4 regions of the Streptomyces sp. DSM 106670 genome follow, and region 4 is predicted to be linked to each of the others. Evidence: riboswitches for the same ligand, from Rfam matches in the RefSeq annotation. Region 4 holds a riboswitch; each other region holds the start of a gene.
The links. A riboswitch is a leader RNA that binds a small molecule or an ion and turns the genes downstream of it on or off. The one in region 4 is predicted to bind cobalamin.
Positions count from the first base shown of each region.

Region 1: another riboswitch for cobalamin. It lies ahead of ACSMXR_RS12645 (ABC transporter substrate-binding protein); the one in region 4 lies ahead of ACSMXR_RS31265 (CoA-acylating methylmalonate-semialdehyde dehydrogenase).
Region 2: another riboswitch for cobalamin. It lies ahead of ACSMXR_RS25535 (ribonucleoside-diphosphate reductase subunit alpha); the one in region 4 lies ahead of ACSMXR_RS31265 (CoA-acylating methylmalonate-semialdehyde dehydrogenase).
Region 3: another riboswitch for cobalamin. It lies ahead of nrdI (class Ib ribonucleoside-diphosphate reductase assembly flavoprotein NrdI); the one in region 4 lies ahead of ACSMXR_RS31265 (CoA-acylating methylmalonate-semialdehyde dehydrogenase).

Region 1 is NZ_CM147704.1:2,850,349-2,854,551, forward strand. Features, by position in the region: gene ACSMXR_RS12635 (ABC transporter ATP-binding protein) at 1-189, opposite strand, end outside; gene ACSMXR_RS12640 (FecCD family ABC transporter permease) at 284-1,324, opposite strand; gene ACSMXR_RS12645 (ABC transporter substrate-binding protein) at 1,321-2,307, opposite strand; cobalamin riboswitch at 2,346-2,528, opposite strand; gene ACSMXR_RS12650 (M67 family metallopeptidase) at 2,547-2,969, opposite strand; gene ACSMXR_RS12655 (amino acid permease) at 3,105-4,203, opposite strand, start outside.
Region 2 is NZ_CM147704.1:5,734,480-5,738,682, forward strand. Features, by position in the region: gene ACSMXR_RS25535 (ribonucleoside-diphosphate reductase subunit alpha) at 1-1,547, opposite strand, end outside; cobalamin riboswitch at 1,685-1,838, opposite strand; gene ACSMXR_RS25540 (GNAT family N-acetyltransferase) at 1,872-2,381, opposite strand; gene ACSMXR_RS25545 (hypothetical protein) at 2,381-3,064, opposite strand; gene ACSMXR_RS25550 (YbdD/YjiX family protein) at 3,212-3,415, opposite strand; gene ACSMXR_RS25555 (carbon starvation CstA family protein) at 3,412-4,203, opposite strand, start outside.
Region 3 is NZ_CM147704.1:334,093-338,295, reverse strand. Features, by position in the region: gene ACSMXR_RS01420 (hypothetical protein) at 1-320, opposite strand, end outside; gene ACSMXR_RS01415 (TOBE domain-containing protein) at 743-1,162, shown strand; gene ACSMXR_RS01410 (molybdopterin-dependent oxidoreductase) at 1,335-1,928, shown strand; cobalamin riboswitch at 2,040-2,263, shown strand; gene nrdI (class Ib ribonucleoside-diphosphate reductase assembly flavoprotein NrdI) at 2,434-2,862, shown strand; gene nrdE (class 1b ribonucleoside-diphosphate reductase subunit alpha) at 2,859-4,203, shown strand, end outside.
Region 4 is NZ_CM147704.1:7,055,248-7,059,450, forward strand. Features, by position in the region: gene ACSMXR_RS31260 (acyl-CoA dehydrogenase family protein) at 1-800, opposite strand, end outside; gene ACSMXR_RS31265 (CoA-acylating methylmalonate-semialdehyde dehydrogenase) at 797-2,299, opposite strand; cobalamin riboswitch at 2,525-2,703, opposite strand; gene cobF (precorrin-6A synthase (deacetylating)) at 2,795-3,586, shown strand; gene ACSMXR_RS31275 (hypothetical protein) at 3,666-3,863, opposite strand; gene ACSMXR_RS31280 (TetR/AcrR family transcriptional regulator) at 4,128-4,203, shown strand, end outside.

The DNA of each region.
Region 1 (4,203 bases), 4.2 Mb from region 4:
GAGGAGGACGCGGCCGTGGGTGGGGCGCAGGGTGCCGTAGACGCAGCGCAGGAGGGTGGTCTTGCCGCTGCCGTTGGGGCCGACGAGTCCGACGGTCTCGCCGTCGGCGGCGGTGAGGTCGACGGCGTCGACGAGATGGCGGCCCTCGCCGGTCCCGTACGAGAGGCCTTCGGTGCGCAGGGTGGTCACGGGTGGGCTCCCTCGGCGGAACGTACGTGTGTCGTCGTGCGGGCGCTCCGGACGGGGAAGGGCGTCGTGCGGCCGGTCCGGACAGGAAGAAGCCTCATGCCGGTGCTCCCTCGGGCCTGCGGCGCAGCATCCAGAGGAAGAACGGGCCGCCGGTCAGGGCCGTGAGCACGCCGACCGGGATGTCCTGCGGGGCGGCGAGCGTCCGGGCGGCCAGGTCGGCGAGGACCAGGAACACCGCTCCGCCGAGGGCGACCACGGGCAGCAGCGCGCGGTGGGCCGCTCCGACGACCATGCGGGCCATGTGCGGGACCATCAGGCCGACGAACCCGATGGCCCCGCTGTACGCGACGAGCACGCCGGTCATCAGGGAGGCGAGGACGAAGACGGCGGCCCGGAAGCGGGCGGTGTCGAGGCCGAGGACGGTGGCGCCCTCCTCCCCCACCAGGAGCAGGTCGAGCGGGCGGGCCAGGGTGAGGAGGACGGCGGTGCCGACGACCAGGGTGATCGCGGGGAGGGCGAGCATGTCCCAGCGGGCCGCGCCGAGGCCGCCGAGGGTCCAGTAGAGGACTTCCTGGAGGTGGTCGGCGCGGGCCGAGGTGACCAGGATCAGGCTGGTCAGGGCGGACAGGACGTAGGAGACGGCGACCCCGGCGAGGACGAGCCGGTTGGTGGTGAGGCCGCCTCCGCCGCGCGCCAGGGTGTAGACGAGCAGCAGCGAGAGCAGGGCTCCGGCGAAGGCGGCGGCGGGGATCGTGACGGTGGTGGCGAGGGTGGCGCCGATGCCGAGGACGATCACCAGGACCGCGCCGGTGGAGGCTCCGGAGGAGACGCCGAGGAGGAACGGGTCGGCGAGCTGGTTGCGTACGAGGGCCTGGAGGACGGTGCCGATGACGGCGAGTCCGGCGCCGACGACGATGCCGAGCAGCACCCGGGGCAGCCGCACGTCCAGGACGATCGTGCGGAACGGGCTCGCCTCCGCCCGCCCGGTCAGGATGTCGAGGACCTGGCCGGGCGGGATGCGGACGGAGCCGAGGGCGAGGGCGGCGAGCACGGCGACGGCCAGCAGCGCGGCGAGGACGCCGAGCACCAGGACGTAACCGAGCGGCCGCCGCGGTGCGGAGGCGCGGCAGCTCACGGGGTGGTGGCCGCCGGGTGGAGCTGGGCCGCGAGCTTGTCGACGGCGGCGGGGACGCGGACGCCGAGGACCGCGTCGGAGAGCGGCATGACCGCGAAGCGCTTGTTCTTGATGGCGGGGACGTCGGCGAGGGCCGGGTCGGTCAGGAGGCGCTTCTTCTTCTGTTCGACGGTGGTGGAGCCGTAGTCGTAGATCACGATGGCTTCGGGCTTGCGGGCGACGACGTTCTCCCAGGAGGCGTCGCCGAAGGCCTTGTCGAGGTCGGCGAAGACGTTGGTGCCACCGGCCCGCTCGATCAGCTCGTTGCCGATGCCCTTGCCGCCCGCGGTGAAGGCGGTCTTGTCGCCGCTGTCGTAGACGAAGACGGGGAGCGGCTTCAGGTCCGCCAGCTTCTTCGCGGTGGCGGCGTTGTCGGCCTTGGCCTGCTTGATCCAGGCCTCGGCGCGGTCGGGGACGCCGAAGGTGCGGCCGACCTCGCGGATCTCCTCGTAGAGGGTCTCCATCGGGGTGTCGGCCTCGGCGCAGCTCTCGGTGTTCAGCCGGGTCTCGATGCCGGACTTCTTCAGCGCCTCGCGGCCGCGCCCGTCGCCTGCCGCGAACGCGCTGGCGTAGCCGCCGTAGACGAAGTCGGGGTCGGCGGCGAGGACCTGCTCGTAGGAGGGGTACTCCTTGGCGAGGACCGGGACGGCGGCGTAGTCCTTCGCGTACTTCGGCAGGACCTGGTCGTCGAGGTAGGCGGTGCCGACGAGGGAGCTCTTCAGGCCCAGTTCCAGCATGATCTCGGTGACGTGCTGGTTCATGGTCACGACGCGCTTCGGCGGGGCCTGGTACGTGGTGGTGACACCGCAGTTCTTGACGGTGTACGGGAAGCCGTCGCTCGTGGACGCGGCTTCGGGCTCGGCGCTCTCCGAGGCCGAGCAGGCGGTGAGGGCGAGCGGGAGCAGCACGGCGGCGGCTATGAGCGCGGGGGTGCGCCGGGACATGGCGGGGCCTCTCCGGGGGATTTCCGCGTCCCCTGGTCGATGCGAGAAGGCGGCGGGCCAGTTCCTGGCTTCCGGGCCGCCCTCCGGCACGGAGTCGGAGTCCGTACGGGAGGGGGCCCGGTCACAGTGGCGGGACCGTGCCGGATTCGCACCGGCTTCCTGGTTCCTGCTGCCTTGTGGTCGGGTCTGGGGTGCAGTGTGCCAGACCCGTGCGGTGGGTCCGCGAGCTGCCCGGGTGCTCAGTACGCCTCGACGACCTGCACGTCTTCCTCGGTGATCTCGCCGTCCACGATGCGGTACGAGCGGAACTGGAAGGGGCCGGAGCCGTCGGTGTCGGCGGTGGAGACGAGGACGTAGTGGGCGCCGGGCTCGTTGGCGTACGTCACGTCGGTGCGGGAGGGGTAGGCCTCGGTCGCCGTGTGCGAGTGGTAGACGATCACGGGCTCCTCGTCGCGGTCGTCCATCTCGCGGTAGAGCTTGAGGAGGTCGGCCGAGTCGAACTCGTAGAACGTGGGCGAGCGGGCGGCGTTGAGCATCGGGATGAAGCGCTCGGGCCGGTCCGTCCCGGCCGGGCCCGCGACCACTCCGCACGCCTCGTCGGGGTGGTCGGCCCGGGAGTGGGCGACGATCTGGTCGTAGAGCGTCTGGGTGATGGTCAGCATGGCGCCAGGATAAGCAGGCGGGCCGCCGTGTACCGGTGGGTGGTACGCGACGGCCCGCATGCTGGACGCCGTCGGCCTTTGGGGAGGCCGGGGCGGTCCGGGAGGAAGGGGGCGGTGTGGGGCCCGCCGCCCGGGTCAGTGGGTGCCGGAGGTGGCCTTCCCGGTCTTCTCCGGGGTGCGCGCCTGGAGCACCCGGTAGGAGACGAAGAGGATGAGCGCCCACAGCGGTGCGCAGTAGAGCGAGATCCTGGCGTCCTCGTCGATCGCCATCATCACGATGACCATGCCGATGAAGGCGAGCGCGAACCAGCTGGTGTACGGCGCGCCGGGGGCCTTGAACGAGGACTGCGGCAGCATGCCCGCGTCGGCCATGCGGCGGTAGCGGATCTGGCTGATCAGGATCATGATCCAGGCCCACATGCCGGAGATGGTCGCGAAGGAGACGACGTAGTTGAACGCCTCGCCCGGCCACTGGTAGTTGATCCACACGCCGACGAGCATCAGGGCGGCGGAGAACGTGGTGCCCACCAGCGGCAGGCCGTTCTTCGTCAGCTTGGTGAAGGCCCGGGGGCCCTGGCCGTTGAGGGCGAGGTCGCGGAGCATGCGGCCGGTGGAGTACATGCCGGAGTTGCAGGAGGAGAGCGCCGCGGTGAGGACGACGAAGTTGACGATGGCGGCGCCGATGCCGAGGCCCATCTCCTCGAAGGCCTTCACGAACGGCGAGACGCCGGGCTTGAAGGTGGACCAGGGCACGACCGACAGGATCATGATGAGCGCGCCGACGTAGAAGACGGCGATGCGCCACGGCACGGTGTTGATGGCCTTGGGCAGCACGGTCTTGGGGTCCTTGGACTCCCCGGCGGTGACGCCGACGAGTTCCACGGCGAGGAAGGCGAACATGACGATCTGGAGCGTCATGAGCGTGCCGGTGATGCCGTTCGGGAAGAAGCCGCCGTCGTTCCAGAGATTGGAGACGGTCGCGGTGTCGCCGGCGTCGGAGAATCCGACGGTGAGGACGCCCGCGCAGATCAGGATCATGCCGATGATGGCGGTGACCTTGACCATGGAGAACCAGAACTCCAGCTCACCGAAGAGCTTCACGGAGATCAGGTTCGCGCCGTAGAGAATGACGGTGAACACCAGGGCGGACAGCCACTGCGGAATGTTCCACCAGTACGTCATATAGGTGGCCGCGGCGGTGACTTCGGTGATTCCGGTGACGACCCAGAAGAGC
Region 2 (4,203 bases), 1.3 Mb from region 4:
CGCCAGCGGGAGTTGGAGCGCCCGGCCTGCTCGGTCGGGTAGAAGTTGATGTCGACGACCCGGTCCAGGAAGGTCACGGCCGTACGCACGGTGGCGTCCAGACGCTCCCAGTCGATCGAGCCGTTCGCCACGAAGGCGCCCAGGTTGACCGAGCCCAGGTTGCAGACGGCCGTCTCGCCGTCGTCGGTGACCTCCAGGATCTCCGTGCACAGGTTCGAGGAGTGCACGACCCGGCCCGGCTCGGCGGTCTGGTTCGCGGTCCGGTTGGAGGCGTCCTTGAACGTCATCCAGCCCTGACCGGTCTGCGCGAGGGTCCGCATCATCCGGCCGTACAGCTCACGCGCCGGAATCGTCCTGCGGGCCAGGCCCTTGGCCTCGGCCGCGCGGTAGGCCGCGTCGAACGCGTCGCCCCACAGGTCGACCAGCTCGGGCACGTCCGCCGGGGAGAACAGCGACCACTCGGTGTCCGCGTCGACCCGGCGCATGAACTCGTCCGGGATCCAGTGCGCCAGGTTCAGGTTGTGCGTACGCCGCTGGTCCTCACCGGTGTTGTCGCGGAGCTCCAGGAACTCCTCGATGTCCGCGTGCCAGGTCTCCAGGTAGACCGCCGCCGCGCCCTTGCGCCGGCCACCCTGGTTCACCGCCGCGACGGAGGCGTCCAGCGTCTTGAGGAACGGCACGATGCCGTTGGAGTGCCCGTTTGTGCCCCGGATCAGCGAACCCCGGGCACGGATGCGGGAGTACGACAGACCGATGCCGCCCGCGTGCTTGGAGAGCCGCGCCACCTGGTGGTAGCGGTCGTAGATCGAGTCCAGCTCGTCCTTCGGCGAGTCCAGCAGATAGCAGGAGGACATCTGCGGGTGCCGGGTACCGGAGTTGAAGAGGGTGGGGGAGGAGGGGAGGTAGTCCAGCTTGCTCATCAGCCCGTAGAGCGCGGCGACCTCGTCCAGCGCCCGCACCGACTCGTCCTCGGCGAGGCCCGCGGCCACGCGCAGCATGAAGTGCTGCGGGGTCTCGATGACCTCGCGGGTGAGCGGGTGGCGCAGGAGGTAACGGCTGTGCAGCGTCCGCAGACCGAAGTAGCCGAAGCGGTCGTCGGCGCCGTCCGCCAGGGCCTGCTCGACGAGCTGGTCGAGCGCGGCCGCGTGCAGCGCCACGAACGCGGCGGTGCGGTCGGCGATCAGGCCCTCGCGGTGCCCGACGGCGACCGAGGCGGAGAAGGACGTCGCGCCCTGCCCCGCGGCCTCGTCCGCGATTGTGCGGGTCAGCAGCCGGGCGGCGAGCCGGGAGTACGCCGGGTCCTCGGAGATCAGCCCCGCGGCGGCCTCGGTGGCCAGCGAGCGCAACTCGGCCTCGTCGGAACGGGCGTTGCGCCCGCGCAGCGCGGCGGCGGCGACCCGGCCGGGGTCGGTGTCGGGCAGATCGACGGTGAGGTCGGTCAGGGTCCGCAGCAAAGCGGTCCCGGGTCCGTCGTTCGGGGCGTTACCGGCCGTGGTGGACTCGGCGGATTCGGTGGCTGAAACCGGATCGGCGGGCGCGATGGTCACTGGGCTTTCCCTCGCTCGGCAGGGGGCCGGCAGCAGGCGGGGGAGCCGGGCAGCGCGAAGCCCGGGGCAGGGCAGCACAGCTGACGGCGTCCACCGGCCTATCCGCGAGGCCCGGACGTCTGGCATCCGGTTCGGTCGATCCGGACGCGCTGTCGGCAGGTCATCGGACTTCAGGTGTGCAAAAACACACTGATCACACCGTTGCGGGACAGTTCCGGATTCGCACCGGATTCCCCTGCGACGACAGCGAGGTCGAGCATACATGTGGGGGCCGCCAGATGCTGCGGCCCCCACATGTTGTGTCGCGTCGATTTAATACGCCCCTCAGGACGCCGCCTCCAGCCACAGCCGGAAGGTCATGAGCCGCAGGCCCGGCACCGGCTCCCAGTCCCGTTCAGGGGTCCGCAGAAAGCCGAGCCGACGGTAGATCCTATGGGCCGCGAGCATGCCCGGCTGCGTCGACAGCACCAGTGCCCGGACATCTTCCGCCGACCGGGCCCGCTTGACGCACGCCCGCACGAGAGCCTCTCCCACGCCCCGTCCGCGCCCCGCGCGGGCCACGGCCAGCATCCGGAATTCGGCCTCGTCCGGACCGGCGATGTCGCGCCACGGAGTGCCGGGAGCGGCATAGGTCACACCGCCGAGCACCGTCCCGTCCGCGTCGAGCGCGACCAGCACCTCCGCCTCGGCCGCCCGTTGTTCCACCGCCCGCAGCTTGAGCAGATACGGGTCCTGCGGGCCGTCCAGCAGATCGTCGCCGAGATACGCCTCGGCGATGATCCCGCCGAGCACGGCGAACTCGGCGGGCTCCGCCACCCTGATCGTCAGATCCATCAGCCACTCGCTCCCACATCGTTGTTCGGCGCGCCGTCGCCCACCGGTGGCAGATCGCCGCGCTCGACCGGCTGCCGCCCGGCGGCCTCCCCGGCCGGCGGCAGCACCCGGTCCAGTTCCCGGTCGTCGGCGCGGTGGGCGGCCCGCGCCGCCGAACGCAGCGTCGTCCGGTCCACCTTGTCGCGCGGCCCGCTCACCGTGACCACGAGTTCGCCCTGCTCCCAGGCGTACGCATGGCCCGACTCGGTGGCCCGGTACCACTGTTCGCCGTCCCGCTCGCACGTCACCAGGGGCTCCTGACCGCTCGCGGCCGCGGAGCCCTCCGTACAGTCGGCCTCGGCGTGCGGGCGGCGCTCCACCGACAGCTGGAGCGTTCCGCCGTCCGGCGCGGTGTAGGAGCTGCTGAACCCGTCGTCACCGAGCACCCCGACCGACTGGCGCGCCAGGGCGTAGCCCGCGGCCTCGGTCACCCACACATGCTCCGCGACGAGCTGCGCGGCGCTCGCCCGCGCCTCCAGCTCCGCCCGGTCCGGTGCCGGACCGTCCGAGGAACTCCGGCCCGCCGCCATCGTGTCGGGCGCGGGCTCGGTGCCGCAGCCCGTCGCCGCCAGGGCCAGTGCCAGCGTCAGCGGCAGGGTCAGGAGGAGGGGCCGGAGCCGGGGCGACCGGGAACGCGATGTCATGGGCACATCTTTTCGTACGGTGAGGGGTCCGTGCACCGGGAAATCGAACGGTGGACGGACACCGGAACGGCCGCCGGGCCGCCGCCCGCTCCATCGGGGGAGGGGCGACGGCCCGGGATCCAGGACCCGCTGACCGGCCGACGGTGCTCAGCAGCAGCGGAAGCCCTCGCGCGGATCGGCCTCGCGGGCGTCCGTGCGGCTGCGCTCGAACGCGCGGCGGGTCATCACCGGCGCGTCCGGATCGTGCGTCCTCGCGTGCGCCACATAGCGGTCGTACGTGGACTCACCGGTCAGCTCACGGACGTACCAGCGGATCCGTCCCGCCACCCGCCGGACGTCCGCGACGGTCATGTCGGACTCCCCGTTCCCGCGGCCTCCTTGCGGATGCCGCCCTCGGGGCCGACGCCGGCGGCGGCCAGTTCGGCCTTCTCCTCCGGGGTCGCGATGAGCGAGGCCGGGGCGACGAGCCTGGACTCGACGTACGGCGTCTCGTGGAGCTTGACGCTCTCCGGGTCGCGGATGGCCTTGTAGCAGACCCGCCCGGCGTCCACGAGCACCACGATGATGAGGAGCGCGAAGAGCGCGCTCAGCACCCCGTCGACGGTGGAGTTGGTGACGACGGTCCGCATGTCGTCCATGTTCTTCGCGGGGGCCAGCACCTCGCCCGCGTCGATACCCGCCTGGTACTTGTCGCGCTGGGCGAAGAAGCCGACCTTCACGTCCTCGGAGAAGATCTTCTGCCAGCTCGCGGTGAGGGTGACCGCCACGTCCCAGGCGAGCGGGACCGCGGTGACCCACGCCCACTTCAGCCGGCCGGACTTGACGAGCAGCGTGGTGCAGACGGCCAGCGCGACGGCGGCCAGCAGCTGGTTGGCGATGCCGAAGAGCGGGAAGAGCTGGTTGATGCCGCCCAGCGGGTCGTGCACACCGACCCAGAGGAAGTAGCCCCAGCCGCCGACCACGACGGCGCTGGCGAACCAGACGCCCGGCTTCCAGCTGACCTCGCGGAACGGCTTGTAGGCGTTGCCCAGCATGTCCTGGAGCATGAAGCGCCCGACCCGGGTGCCGGCGTCCACGGTGGTCAGGATGAAGAGCGCCTCGAACATGATGGCGAAGTGGTACCAGAACGCCTTCATCGC
Region 3 (4,203 bases), 6.7 Mb from region 4:
AGGAGTTGATTCACCGTGCGTATACTGCCGGCCGCGTAGTGCCGCTGCCGTGGGAGCCATGATGCGGCGTACTGACCGAACCGCTGCTTCCCTATTTCCCGCTTCAGTTCGGCTTGCTGGATGGGTGTGCGACGCTTCTCGCTGTAGATGGCCGTCAGGCGGTCGAGGGCGTCATCCTGTGTCGGGAAGCCCGACTCTTCCACCTGACGCCCCGAGCTGTTGCGGAAGCGAATGGTGTACAGGTGTGAGCAGCGGCCCTGGTGCTTGCAGGCGCAGGACTTGAAGAAGTTGCCCATGCCGCGGACAAGTTTGGTCGCCAAGGTGTGCCCTTTCCTGACTTATGCTGGGTGTTTGCTGACCTGGGGTCCCACAGCATGGCCCTGACCTGCGGCCGCACCAAACTGGAGGACGTTGATCAGCATCTTCATGTCTGTCTCCTAACGAACGTGGCAGAGGCCTTGTCGAACCGCGTTCTCGCCGGTGCCTCGGTGTGCGCCGCGGGTGAGTGATCGGGGTCGGTCGGTGCGTCTCTCCACGATCCTGCCGACAACCCGTGTCCGACGCCATCCGCGGAACGAGTTGCGGAGTTCGATGCGGACACGTATTGCGAGGTGATTACGCCCGTTCGGCTGGTGGATGCGACGCGTGCCGTGGAAGAGGAATTTCTCTCCGGTAGCGTCGGCGGAAACGCAGGTCACAGAAGTGACATCTGTTGGTTTCCGGCTTTGCGAGGCGTGTTCCCATGACCCTGTCCATTCGTAACCAGCTGCCCGGCACCGTCACCGCCGTCACCACGGGCGAAGCCATGGCGTCGGTGAAGGTGCGCCTGGCCGGTGGTCAGCACATCACCGCTGCCATCACCGCCGACGCGGTCAAGGACCTGGGCCTGGCCGAAGGATGCGCGGTCAGGGCCCTCGTGAAGTCGACCGAGGTCGCCCTCGCGACCGGCCCGGTCGAGGGAGTCTCCATCCGCAACCAGCTCACGGGCTCCGTCACCGACGTGACGACGGGCGGAGCCATGGGCTCCGTGAAGGTCTCCGTCGAGGGAGGCGAACTGACCTCGGCCATCACCAAGGACGCTGTCGAGGACCTGGGCCTGAAGGTCGGCACCTCCGTCGTCGCCCTGATCAAGTCGACCGAGATCTCCCTCGCCTCCGCCTGAGGCCCTCCCGGCGGGGTTCAGGAGGCCCGGGGCGAGATGGGTACAGTGGATCTCGTTCAAGAGGGCAATCCGCCTCGGTGGCTCACATCTGACAGGTGAAGCCCGGATCTGATCTCGCTGATGCGGTTCTCCGCCGGGCACGGTTGCCACCATGCGATGGGTGAGGTGTGCGGTGCGAGGTGAAGCCCTTCCTCCGGGGCAGCGCGAGGCCAAGGGGTGGCCGGTCTCCCACTACGGGCCCGTGCCCAAGTTCCGGGCCGACCGCTGGAGCCTCCAGGTCTTCGGCGCCACCGCGACGGGGGAGAAGCACTCCTGGACGTTCGAGGAAGTGACCGCCCTCCCCAAGGCCACGATCACCGCTGACCTCCACTGCGCCTCCGGCACGTCGACCCTCGGGCACGAGTTCTTCGGGGTGCCCGCCTCGGTCCTCCTGGAGCTCGCGCCGCCCGCACCGGACGTCACCCATGTCATGGCCTGGGCGGAGTACGGCTACAGCGCCAACCTGCGCCTCGCCGACTTCACCTCCGACCGGACGCTCATGGCCACCCACCGCAACGGCGAATCCCTCACCGCCGAGCACGGCTTCCCCCTCCGGCTGGTCGTGCCCCACCTCTACGGCTACAAGGGCCCCAAGTGGCTGCGCGGCATCGAGTACATGACCCGGGACCGGCGCGGGTTCTGGGAGGAACGCGGCTATCACAACATCGCCGACCCCTGGACCGGGCAGCGCCACTCGTACCAGGAGGAAGAGCGGCCCCAGGGGTGACTGACCCGGTACGGGTCGCGCCGTCGAGCCGCTCACGCAGGAGTTAGGTATACCTAACTTTTCCACGCAACACAACATCTGGGGTTGCGTGCATCGCCAACCCTCCAGATGTAGTGTTGGCGTTGCTGGTGGTTCGCGGGGCGCAGTGGCGTCCCGCGAGGCAAGAGGGAACCCGGTGAAAATCCGGGACTGCCCCGCAGCGGTGAGCGGGAACGACCGCCGTCACACGCACTGGGCCCGAGAAACGGGCCCGGGAAGCGACGGCCACTAGGTGTTCTGGCGTACGTCGGAACAGGCCCGCGAGTCCGAAGACCTGCCACCGGCGCGTGCATCCGTCTGCGGTGCGCGCGCTTCGAGGCCCCGAGGGAGGGTCGCGTGGCCGTCGTACGGAGCCGGGCCCGGCATGTCTTCCTTCGCGCCGCCCCGCTCTCCGCCTCGCGTGCCGCCGCTCCTCTCCGGTCCTCGGACGACGGAGACAGGAACGAGCGAGAGGAGGCGGCGACCGTTGAGCGGTCTGATCTATTTTTCCAGTGTCTCGGAGAACACCAAACGCTTCGTGGAGAAGCTGGAGTTGCCCGCCACCCGCATCCCCCTGCACCCGCGTCGCGAGGGCATGCCCGAGGCCACCGGGCCGTACGTCCTGATCGTGCCGACCTACGGCGGCGGTGAACGCGCCGGAGCGGTCCCGAAACAGGTGATCCGCTTCCTGAACGTCGAGGCGAACAGGGCGCTGCTGCGCGGAGTGATCGCCTCCGGGAACACCAACTTCGGCGTGGACTACTGCCTGGCCGGCCGGGTCATCTCGGCGAAGTGCGGGGTCCCGGAGCTGTACCGATTCGAACTGCTGGGCACGGACCGCGATGTCCGTGCCGTGAGGGAAGGGCTGCGGAAGTTTTGGACACGACAGGAACCCTTGGCACGGCCGAGGGCATGAGCACCATCAGCACGACGATCACCGCACCGCTCACCGCGCCGCCCGCCGGGCGTGAGTCGGTCGGCACCCGCCGGGACTACCACGCGCTCAACGCCATGCTGAACATGTACGACTGCGACGGCCGCATCCAGTTCGACCAGGACCGCGAGGCCGTCCGGCAGTACTTCCTCCAGCACGTCAATCCGAGCACGGTGGAGTTCGGGTCGCTGAAGGAGAAGATCGACCACCTGATCGGCAACGACTACTACGAGGAGGCGCCGTTCCGGCGCTACGACTGGAGCTTCCTGGAGGGCCTGTACCGGCAGGCGTACGCCCACGGGCACCGCTTCCGTACCTTCCTCGGGGCGTTCAAGTACTACACCTCGTACACGCTCAAGACGTTCGACGGCTCGCGCTTCCTGGAGCGGTACGAGGACCGCGTCGTCGCCACCGCGCTCTTCCTCGGCGCCGGGGACGAGCAGCTGGCCTCCGCGCTGGTGGACGAGATGATGTCCGGCCGCTTCCAGCCCGCGACGCCGACCTTCCTCAACGCGGGCAAGGCACAGCGCGGCGAGCTGGTCTCCTGCTTCCTGCTGCGCGTCGAGGACAACCTGGAGTCCATCGGACGCGGCATCAACTCCGCCCTCCAGCTCAGCAAGCGCGGCGGCGGAGTGGCGCTGCTGCTGACGAACCTCCGTGAGCAGGGCGCGCCGATCAAGAAGATCGAGAACCAGTCCTCCGGTGTCGTGCCCGTGATGAAGCTGCTGGAGGACTCCTTCAGCTACGCCAACCAGCTCGGCGCACGGCAGGGCGCGGGCGCGGTGTATCTGCACGCCCACCACCCCGACATCATGCGGTTCCTGGACACCAAGCGGGAGAACGCGGACGAGAAGATCCGCATCAAGACCCTCTCGCTCGGCGTGGTCGTGCCCGACATCACCTTCGAACTCGCCAAGCGCAACGAGGACATGCACCTGTTCTCGCCGTACGACGTCGAGCGCGAGTACGGAAAGCCGCTCTCCGACCTCTCGGTCAGCGAGCACTACGACGACCTGGTCGCCAACCCCCGGATCCGTAAGTCCGTGCTGAGCGCGCGGGAGTTCTTCAAGACGATCGCGGAGCTCCAGTTCGAGTCCGGCTACCCGTACCTGCTGTTCGAGGACACGGTGAACCGGGCCAACCCGATCCCCGGCTGGATCAACATGTCCAACCTGTGCTCGGAGATCCTCCAGGTCAACACACCCAGCACCTACGACGCCGCGGCGAACTACGAGACCGTCGGCAAGGACATCTCCTGCAACCTCGGCTCGCTGAACATCGCCGCCGCCATGGGCTCCGGTGACCTCGGCACGACGGTGGAAA
Region 4 (4,203 bases):
GCGAGATGGGCGAGGCTCCGGTCCAGCGCGCTCTGCGCACCGCCCAACGAGCAGGCGGCGATGCCCAGTCGGCCGCCGTTCAGGCCGTTCATCGCGATACGGAAGCCGCCGCCCTCCTCGCCGAGCAGCCGGTCGGCCGGGATCCGCACCTCGTCCAGCAGGACCTGCCGGGTCGGCTGGGCGTTCCAGCCCATCTTCTTCTCGTTGACCCCGAACGACAGCCCGGGATCGTCGCGTTCGACGAGGAACGCGGAGATGCCCCGGGGCCCGTCGTCGCCGGTGCGGGCCAGCACGATGTAGATATGCGAGGCGCCTGCCCCGGAGATGAACTGCTTCGTCCCCGTCAGCACCCAGTGGCCGCCGTCGCGGACCGCGCGGGTGCGCAGCGCGGCGGCGTCGGACCCGGCGCCCGGCTCGGTCAGGCAGTAGCTGCCGAGCTGCTCCATGGTGCAGAGCGCGGGCAGATAGCGGCCGCGCTGGGCCTCGCCGCCGTACCGGTCGATCATCCAGCCGACCATGTTGTGGATGGAGAGATAGCCCGCGATGGACGGGCAGCCGGTGGCCAGGGCCTCGAAGACCAGGACCCCGTCGGAGCGGGAGAGCCCGGAGCCGCCGAGTTCGTCGCGTACGTAGACGCCGCCGAGGCCGAGTTCCGCCGCCTTGCGCAGGACGTCGACGGGGAAGTGCTTGTCCTGGTCCCAGGCGACGGCGTGCGGGGCCAGGTGTTCCTGGGCGAAGTCCAGGGTCGTCTCGACGACCGCGAGCTGGTCGTCGGTGAGGAGCGTGGTCACGGCACTCATCCCATGGTCGGAATCGTGAAGCTCGCGCCGTCCCGGATTCCCGAGGCGGGCCAGCGCGAAGTGACGGTCTTCGTACGGGTGTAGAAGCGGATGGCGTCCGGACCGTGCTGGTTCAGATCGCCGAAGCCGGACCGCTTCCAGCCGCCGAACGTGTGGTACGCGACCGGCACCGGGATCGGCACGTTGACGCCGACCATGCCGGTGTCGACGCGGCGGGTGAAGTCGCGCGCGGTGTCGCCGTCGCGGGTGAAGAGCGCCACGCCGTTGCCGTACGGGTGCTCCGAGGGCAGCCGCAGCGCCTCCTCGTAGTCGGCCGCGCGGACCACGGACACCACCGGGCCGAAGATCTCCTCCTGGTAGATCCGCATGTCCGGAGTGACCCGGTCGAAGAGCGAGGCGCCCGCGAAGAAGCCGTCCTCGTGACCCTCCAGGGTGAAGTCACGGCCGTCGACGACCAGTTCGGCGCCTTCCTCGACGCCGAGATCGACATAGCCGCGGACCCGCTCCACCGCGTCGCGGCCCACCAGCGGCCCGAAGTCGGCGTCCGGGTCGTCCGAGCGGCCGATCCGCAGCTCGGCGATCCGCTCGGTGAGCCTGGCGACCAGCGCGTCGGCGGTGGCCTCGCCCACGGGCACCGCCACCGAGATCGCCATGCACCGCTCGCCCGCCGATCCGTAACCCGCCCCGATCAGCGCGTCCACCGCCTGGTCCAGGTCGGCGTCCGGCATCACGATCATGTGGTTCTTCGCCCCGCCGAAGCACTGCGCGCGCTTGCCGTGGGCGGCGGCGGTGGCGTAGATGTGCGCGGCGATCGGGGTCGAGCCGACGAAGCCGAGCGCCTTGACGCGCGGGTCCTCCAGCAGGGTGTCGACCGTCTCCTTGCCGCCGTTGACGACGTTGAGCACCCCGGGCGGCAGCCCCGCCTCCAGGAACAGTTCGGCCAGGCGCAACGGCACCGACGGGTCCCGCTCGGAGGGCTTCAGGATGAAGGCGTTTCCGCAGGCCAGAGCGGGGGCCGCCTTCCACAGCGGAATCATCGCGGGGAAGTTGAACGGGGTGATGCCCGCGACGACGCCGAGCGGCCGGCGCAGCGAGTGGACGTCGATGCCGGACCCGGCGTTGTCGCTGAACTCGCCCTTCACCAGGTGCGGGACACCGGCGGCGAACTCCACCACGTCCAGTCCGCGCGCGATGTCGCCGTGCGCGTCCGCCACGGTCTTGCCGTGCTCGGAGGAGAGCAGCCGGGCCAGCGCGTCCTTCTCCTGCTCGACGAGCTGGAGGAAGCGCAGCAGCACCCGGGCGCGGCGCTGCGGGTTCCACTCGCCCCACTCGTGCTGGGCCTCGGCCGCGTCGGCGATGGCCGCCTCGGTCTCGGCGCGGTCGGCCAGCGGTACCCGGGCCTGGACCCGGCCGGTGTTGGGGTCGTACACATCGCCGTAGGCGCCCGAGGTGCCGGGCGTCTGCTTGCCGCCGATGAAATGGGTGAGTTCGCGGACCATGGAAAGCCTGCTCTCGTCGGTGAGATCGTCAGGTGAGATCCGGGGATGGCACGCGGCGGCTCCGGCGCACGGCGCACCGTCGGTGCGCGGGCGCGAAGGGGCCTGCCGTGGGTGGGACGCGAAGGGCGTGGGCCGTCAGGGGGCGGGAAGAACCGCTCGCCGGGACGGGCCTGCGGGGCCGGGCATGCGGACCGGTGCCATGCGTGTCTGCTCCATCCTCGTGGAAACACGGAACATCCCGCGGCCGGTATCCTGACTCCCGGATCGACGCCCGTCCTCATGCCTTCCCGACGGCGGCTTCGCCGTCAGTGGCGTGTCCTGCGAGGACGAACTCCCCGGTCACAGTGGCGGGACCGCGCCGGATTCGCACCGGCTTCCCTGACACCACGGGCCTTGAGGGCGTCCGGCTGCGCACCGGCCACCCCGCTGCCCCGAAGATATAGTTGGACGTCCTAGTAAGTCCACCCCGGCTCGCCCCTGGCATGATCGGCCGACATGAGCTACGCACCGCGCCACGTCCTCGTCATCGGCATGGGCGCCGGAGACCCCGACCATCTGACCCTCGCCGCGGTGAAGGCCATGCGCCGGGCCGACGTCTTCTTCGTGCTCGGCAAGGGCAAGGAGAAGGAGTCCCTGACCCGGCTGCGGCGGGACATCCTGGACGAACACCTCACCGGCCCCTACCGCGTCGTGGAGGCCGAGGACCCGTGGCGGGACCGCACCCAGCAGGACGGCGGGCGCTACGCCTCGGCGGTGCACGACTGGCGGCAGCGCCGCGCCGACATCTGCGAACGCCTGATCATCGAGGAGCTCGCGCCGGGGCAGTGCGGAGCCTTCCTGGTGTGGGGCGACCCCTCGCTGTACGACAGCACCCTCGCGATCCTCGACGACATCCGGGGCCGTGGCACGGTGGAATTCGGCCATGAGGTGATCCCCGGCATCAGCAGCGTCTCCGCCCTCGCCGCCCGGCACCGCGTCACCCTGAACGGGGTCGGCCGCCCCATCCACATCACCCCCGGCCGGCGGCTGGCCCAGGGCTTTCCCGGGGACGACGTCGACATCGTCGTGATGCTCGACGGCCATGAGACCTTCACCCATCTGACGGGCAGGGGGCTGTGGATCCACTGGGGCGCGTACATCGGCACCCCGGACGAGATCCTCGTCTCCGGCCCGCTCGACGAGGTGGCCGAACGGATCAGCCGGCTGCGCGCGGAGGCCCGCGAGCGGCACGGCTGGATCATGGACACCTATCTGCTGCGCCCGGCGCCGGACGCCACGGACGCCTGAGGCCACGGACGGGCGACGGGTCCACGTCGAGGCGCGGGCGGCAGCGGCCTCCGCACCTCGTCGTCGGACCGGCGGGGTGTCAGCGCCGGGTCTCGTGCGCCCGGATCACGCCGAGCCCGTGTCCCAGGCTCGGGCACTCGGCGGTCAGGTCGTCGCCCCGCACCAGATAGTTGTGCACCCGGCCGTCCGTCGGCCGCTCGATCGCGCGATACAGCGTGCCGTTCACCGTGATCGTCCAGTCGTCGCCGTCCTGGGCCCATCCGACGGTCTTCTTCATAGGGCGTTTTCCTTTCCTCTGGTCGAACGTCGCCGGGGTCCGGCGGCCGTGTAGTGGGAAGAAGAACGGCTTGTGACGCTCCGTGGTTCCGCGTTCTCTACGCCATTCGGTTACATCTGGGTCACTGCCTCCGCACAGTCGAGGTCCACGACCTGACCGGTGGTCAGGGAGCGCGTGACGAACGGCGGAACGGATGCGGAACGCCCGTGGCGCTCCCCGCCCATCGAGTAGACACTGTCTACTCGATGGTGCTAGAAGTTCTTCATGGAAGACGAAATCCCGCTGCGGGAACGACTGGTGGACATCGGCGTCGAGATGGTGGCGGCCGAGGGGATCGCGG